3 regions of the Nicoliella sp. ESL1113 genome follow, and region 2 is predicted to be linked to each of the others. Evidence: riboswitches for the same ligand, from Rfam matches in the RefSeq annotation. Region 2 holds a riboswitch; each other region holds the start of a gene.
The links. Region 2 has a riboswitch for thiamine pyrophosphate ahead of ACSYTJ_RS06855 (3-oxoacyl-ACP reductase). Riboswitches for the same ligand answer to the same signal wherever they lie in the genome.
Positions count from the first base shown of each region.

Region 1: another riboswitch for thiamine pyrophosphate. It lies ahead of ACSYTJ_RS08510 (acetylornithine deacetylase); the one in region 2 lies ahead of ACSYTJ_RS06855 (3-oxoacyl-ACP reductase).
Region 3: another riboswitch for thiamine pyrophosphate. It lies ahead of ACSYTJ_RS08470 (TenA family protein); the one in region 2 lies ahead of ACSYTJ_RS06855 (3-oxoacyl-ACP reductase).

Region 1 is NZ_CP196388.1:376,892-379,164, forward strand. Features, by position in the region: gene ACSYTJ_RS08500 (acyl-CoA thioesterase) at 1-198, shown strand, start outside; gene ACSYTJ_RS08505 (lysylphosphatidylglycerol synthase domain-containing protein) at 232-1,137, shown strand; TPP riboswitch at 1,216-1,311, shown strand; gene ACSYTJ_RS08510 (acetylornithine deacetylase) at 1,396-2,273, shown strand, end outside.
Region 2 is NZ_CP196388.1:5,647-7,919, reverse strand. Features, by position in the region: gene ACSYTJ_RS06860 (NAD(P)H-dependent oxidoreductase) at 292-948, shown strand; TPP riboswitch at 1,044-1,133, shown strand; gene ACSYTJ_RS06855 (3-oxoacyl-ACP reductase) at 1,182-1,934, shown strand; gene ACSYTJ_RS06850 (type 1 glutamine amidotransferase) at 1,995-2,273, opposite strand, start outside.
Region 3 is NZ_CP196388.1:370,212-372,484, forward strand. Features, by position in the region: gene ACSYTJ_RS08465 (ECF transporter S component) at 1-488, opposite strand, end outside; gene ACSYTJ_RS08470 (TenA family protein) at 485-1,189, opposite strand; TPP riboswitch at 1,349-1,443, opposite strand; gene ACSYTJ_RS08475 (hypothetical protein) at 1,501-1,911, opposite strand; gene ACSYTJ_RS08480 (phosphoglycerate dehydrogenase) at 2,119-2,273, shown strand, end outside.

The sequences.
Region 1 (2,273 bases), 370 kb from region 2:
ATTAAGATTGAGACCCGTGTTGCCAAGGTCAGTAAGCATCGGTTGGTATTAAGTTATCTAATGACGGTCAAGGACCAGCTAGTTTGTCGGGCTAGTAGCGAGCACTGCTTTTTAGACATAAATGGTAAGATTATCAACATTCAAAAGCAATTACCCGACTTTTATACTAGGTTAACAGAATTGGTTAATGATAACTAGAAAGTGGTGAGTTAGATTAAAATTATTGATAAGATTGCAGATGCTTTTTCTAGTTACTCTAACGTTATTAAACGGATTTATGTAGTATTGATTTTAGTTTTCGTGGTTTATTCGATCCACTCCATTTTTGAACAAATTTCTTGGCATAAGTTAGTACATGCTAGTCATTTACTTTCGATCGGCAGTTTAGCTACATTGATAATCTTAGGAGCGCTTTCGATCATCCCAATGATGATTTATGATTTTACTTATACTCGCAAGGTCAAAATGGATATTTCAATGCCAGAGTTGATCACCAGTAGTTATGTAATCAATACGTTCACAAACATCGGGGGATCTGGCGGATTGGTCGGGGCGAGCCTTAGGATCTTTTTATTCGGCAGCGTTCAGGAAAATAATAAAGAGACTGCTAAGATTGTTACTCAAATCGCCTTGTTCACGATGACGGGCTTAGTCGTTAATGATATTCTTGCAATACTGCTTAACATTGATCGCTTTGGAATGGAACCACTTTGGATTAAGGCAGTGTGCCTATTGTTCCCGCTTTATTTATTAGTTCCGTTCATTGCCAAAAACGATACATTGAATCGTCGCGATCTATTCCACCTCTTGATTGGCTCAACTTTGGAGTGGGTGTGTTGTTTAGCATTCTTTTTGAGTATCGGTTACTTCATGCACATTCATTTTGATGTACGAGCAGCTTACTTAGGGCTAGTCTTTGCTGGAATTGTGGGAGCGATGTCATTAATTCCTGGTGGAATCGGTTCATTTGAAGTCGCATTAACATTTGGTTTACAAAGAGCGGGGATTTCAACTGATATTATTGTAATTTGGGCCTTGATCTATCGGATCTGTTATTACTTCATCCCGTTTTTAATTGGAATGGTCATGTTGATATTTAAATACTTGAGTAGAAATCGCAACAAACTGATCAATTAGGGTGTCATTTTGATTGGACATTTTAGTTTGATTAAAAAGCAGCTTTAATTTATAATTAAGGCGTTAAAATTAAAAATAAACTGTCACTAGGGGAGCTATTTAGCTGAGAATTAATTTGACCCTTTGAACTTGAATCTGGTTAGCACCAGCGCAAGGAAGTGGCCCTTTGAAATTAGCTAATGGTTTGCGAATTTAGGGGGGATGCTTCTGTTTGAAGTATCTCCTTTTTATTATAGTGACAAATAGGGAGCTATTTTAATGGTAAATGATATTAAGACGTTGATTAACGATGTTGATCAAAATAAAGATCAGTTATTAGCAATATTAAGTAAGCTAGTGGCATTTCCCACTCCCGCTCCACCGGGCAGAAACTCAGATGATGCTCAGGCATTTGTTAGGGACTTTCTTGAACAAAATGGGTTTAATGTTGATCAATGGGATCTTTATCCTCATGATTCAATTGTTGTTGGGACGAAACCAGGATCTGATCAATACCAAAGTTTGATTTTAAATGGGCATATGGATGTAGCCTCGATTCAATCGGATGAAAAATGGCATTCAGATCCGTTCAAGATGGTCATTAATGATGATATAGTCATCGGTCGCGGGGTAGCAGATATGAAGGGTGCCCTTGCTGCAATGCTAATGGCAATTCAATTGTTGAATAAGTCTGGTCTAGAACTACCTGGTGAATTAAAATTCGAATCAGTTATTGGTGAAGAAAGTGGTGAAGCCGGAACTTGGGATGCAATCAAACATGGTCATAAAGCTGATTTTGCGATTGTCGGTGATATTAGTGATTTTCATATTCAAGGCCAAGGCGGAGTAATTACTGGTTGGATTACGATCAAAAGTGATCAAACGTTTCATGATGCTACTAGACGCCAGATGATGAATGCTGGTGGAAAGCTACGGGCTGCTAGCGCAATTGAAAAGATGGCAAAGGTAATTTCTGGTCTCAACGAGTTAGAAAGAGATTGGGCGGTCAATAAAAGTTATCCTGGAGTAGAACCTGGTTCTGATACGATTAATCCTGCTGTAATTGAAGGGGGTCGCAATGCCGCTTTTATTGCAGATGAATGTAGACTGTGGGTAACGGTTCATTTTTATCCAAATGAGGACTATCGAGATGTAAT
Region 2 (2,273 bases):
AAACACATCCCTTACAATTTAATCTGAGGTAAAGCCTTCAGTTTGCATTGGAAACATCCCCTTTGCTTTGTTGTTGATAATAATATAACGCAATTAAATTAGAATGTAAAGGGTTTTATCTAATTTATTTATAATTATTTTCAAATTATCGCTTAATCATGATGATGCCTTGATTTAAAGGCCTAATCCATTAAAATCTGATCGATAATTAGCTGAGCGAGGGCGAATTAATTGCGGCACATTGTTATCAATGATAATTTATTATTATATCAATTAAAAAGGATGACAATTATGGATAAAAACGAAGCTTTAATTAACTTAGCCCATCGTAGGTATGCGACTAAAAAGTATGATCCGAACAAACATATTTCCGATAGGGATTGGCATACCATTATGGAGGTCGCTAGATTATCACCTAGTTCAATGGGACTTGAACCTTGGCAATTTTTGTTGATCGAAAATAAAGAATTGAAACAGGCAATGTATAACGATGCCTGGGGGGCGCAAAAGAGCCTTGACGGCGCTGATAAATTTGTTGTAATTTTAGCTCGTAAGGATATGAATATTCATTCCCCTCATATTAAGCATATGAGCGAAGATGTTCAAGGCCACCCGTTTGACATTGATTCACCGTTCTCTAAAAAAATCATTAATTTTCAGGAAAATGATTTTAAGTTAAATACTGAGCGTGAATTATTTGATTGGGCTTCAAAGCAAACCTACATTCCATTGGCGAACATGATGGATGCCGCTGCAGCATTAGACATTGATAGTTGTCCAATCGAGGGCTTTAACCGTGTCAACATTGATCGGATTCTGTCTGATTATGGAGCATTCGATCCTAGAAAGTGGAGCGTTTCTGTAATGGTCAGTTTTGGTTATCGTGACCAAGCGATTACGCCTAAGAAACGCCAACCAATGGAGGCTGTCTACCGAGTTATTAAATAATTAAGATGAAGCACAATTCGTTATTGGATTGTGTTTTTATATTGAGTTGATTAATTCATTTTTATCGCTTAATATATAAGTGGATTCAAATAATATACCGATTAATGGGGTGCTGGAATGGCTGAGATGATACCCATGAACCTGATCTAGGTAATGCTAGCGGAGGGATTATTAAAGGTGTATAAAATCAAGCTATTGCTTCATTCGATTAGTCTTTTAAGGAGATTTTTCAAATGGCAAGAACAGTTTTAATTACAGGAGCAAGTTCAGGATTAGGCGCTGAAACTGCGAAACAATTTGGTGAACGGGGCTTTAACGTCGTGGTAAATTATTACCATCATCAAGACGCTGCTGACCAAGTAGTTGAAGAAATTGGATCAGACCATGCAATTGCGATCAAGGCCGACGTTAGGGACAGAAGTCAAATCGATGAACTAGTTAAGCAGGCAATTGATCATTTTGGAAGCCTAGACGTCGTTGTTAATAATGCTTTAGTCGGGTTTAAATTTGATCCCGTTAAGCAAAAGGCTTTTCAAGATTTATCATGGGATGACTATCAAAAACAAATTGACGGGACCTTGAAGGGTGCTTTTAACGTTACCCAAAGTGCGCTTCCTAATATGATTAAAAATCATTATGGGAAGGTCATTAATATCGGGACGAACCTGTTTCAAAATCCGGTGGTTCCTTACCATGAATACACCACTGCAAAGGCAGCATTGATTGGATTTACTAGAAACTTAGCAGCCGAGCTAGGGAGTGCTGGGATTAGTTTTAATATGGTATCAGGGGGATTACTTAGAACCACTAATGCCAGTGCTGTTACTACTCCCGAGGTGTTTGACTTAATTGCCAATCAAACGCCACTTAAATCAGTAACTACTCCGAAACAGGTTGCTAAGATGGTGGTATTCTTAGGATCAGACGAAAGTGATGGGATTACAGGTCAAAATTACACTGTTGATGGTGGATTAACGATGAACTAAATATCAAATGAAAGGGCAGTAGTAATCACATTCGTGAATGCTACTGCCTTTTTTCATTGATTATTGTTCATTAATGTAATCTAGTATTCTAAACATGACGGCCTTATTTTCAATTGGAACTGGGGTGTTCAATATTTCTTGAGCGCTTTGGCCTAATATCGAGTCCTTAATATATGGAAAATCATTCACTACCATCTCACGAACGTTATTAGCCTTGGGTTCCAAATGAAATTGGAGGCCCGCAATTCGATGGTTCATCACGAACCCTTGGTTCTTTAAGCCAGGGGTGGAAAATAAACGTTCTGCCCCTGCTGGAATTTTGAACATTTCTTCATGCCA
Region 3 (2,273 bases), 360 kb from region 2:
GTAGAAACGATAAAAATGGCAATGACCATTGCTGGTTTGTAGCTACTGTATCCTGAAGTGAATAGCATGTATATAAATGCGATAAAGTTTGCGCCAAATGCACCTAATAAGCAACTAGTCCATGAAAATCGTTGGTAGTTATGTGGGAAGAAACCAAATTCATTCCCAAGTCCTTGAATCAATCCGAAGAAGATCGTGAGCGCTCCCCATTGTCCACCAAGGAACATTTCAAATGTAGCAGCAATCGTTTCACCGATGATACCAGCTCCCATGACAGGTACGAAATACATACTTAGTGGGGCAGCAATGAACCAAAGCCCTGTGAAAATACTGTCAACAAAGGGGCTTAATCCAACTGGCGTCAATGCCACTTTGGCGAAGTTATAGAGGGAGTTAACACCATAAGCATAGATAGTCCCACAGATAATCCCGACGAGTGTTACGATAATAATTTGTTGTAAATTCCAGTGTGGAGTTCTTAATTTCATAGTAAGTTACCTCGACATTGGTTTTCTAATACGTTTTTGTTCCAATCAGCCCAAGTGGTTTGCTTGAATGAAGCATCAAAGAAGTACCATTCGAACATACAGCTTCTTAAGAAGCTTTCCTTGATTTCAGCTAACTTTTCTGGGGAGCATTTTTCAGCTTCGCGGTCCATGACTGCTAAGAAACCATCTGATACTTGTTGATAATCATCACCTTCAAGACAGTCTAGCCAACCATGGAAGGGGTTGTCCTTAGTCACTTTGTTCGTACTAGCAAGGTACTTGATCAATTCTACATATACCCAGACCCCAGCTTCAAATGGTGCCAAAATTTCAATGGCATTTCTAGTTTTAATTGGGTCTAAAAGGTGGTGGGTGTATAAGTATGTGACTGGTTCCATCTTAGCAGTTTTGATGGTATCCCAATCTTCATCGGTCATCCCTTCGAAAACATCTTCATCGATTCCCAAGTGATCACTCAACAACTTAGCAAAATCTTTTTGATCGGTGAATTGATCGCTATAGATAATTAAGTATGCTTGGACGATCGTTTCAGTGTTACCGTATTGAAGGTCTTGAGAAACATAGTAATCCAATGCTTTTGGATCTAGATTGTTATCCAATACTCCTTGGATAAAATCACACTTTTTGATTGATTCTAGAAATGGTTGTGCTTCTTTGATTAATTCTTGTGAAAATGACATTTTATCAAACTCCCTACATTAATTGATTGTGTTTAACTGACGTTTGAAAATACTATTTTTATTAAATCAAAAAGGACCACTCCTATTCTTTTAATAGTTTGCGGTCCCTAGTCTTTTTAGTAGTAATAAAAATAGTATCTAACACGATCAATCGTGTAGACAATGACTAAGCGGTCTCCCTTCGTCAGTACTAACTGCATCAGGTTCCATGAGTACTTCTCAGCCGAATTTAATCAGCGCCCCAGACCACATATTTAATTTACGAGTTAATGATATTATTAAATGATACGAATGTCAAGATACTTTTTATTTTATAAGTGAACGGAATCAGTTTCATCCAAGTATTCTTCAACCATATCGTCGATGATTTTGAAAATGATTTCCTTATCTTGAACACTAACTGGAACGATGTGGATATTTTGCACATCATCCTTAGTAATTGATTCCAGGTTAATTGGTTGGTTTTCACTTTCTAAAACGACTTTATATAGTGCTTTTTGATCTTGTGATTTAAATTTTAATGATAAATTGATTTGTTTAAATAGTTTAATTAAATAGTCTGCCGTAGCGTAGTGATCATTGATGATATCAACGTAGTTAGTATTCAAAACACCGTGATGATCTGCTTGAAAGTAATTAGCGTAAGCTAAGGCTTCCTTGATATATTCACTTGGTAGCGTGTTATTAGTCAAGTTTGTCTTTAATTGTGTATATTGACTCATAATATTACCTCCCTTTTATTCTATGTATGCTATATGCTAAATTATTTATCCAGTATAGCTCATTCAATTTTAAAATTCAAACATTAAGACGGTTTAAGTTTAAAATTGGTTCGGTCTAATTTGAAATGTGGTTGCATGAAATTGTTTATCGCTGTACTTTTAAACGGTGACTGGATTATACTTTAAACATATGAAAGGATGATTGAAATGACTAAAAAAATATTGATTACACCAGCAATTAATCGTTTTGTGGGTCAAGAAATTAAGGATAAGGGTTTCGAACCAGTCGTTGTTGATGGTCAAGATGCTCAGTTAATTTTAGATAAAGCTAGTGATGTTGATGGAATTATTTTAATGGCAGA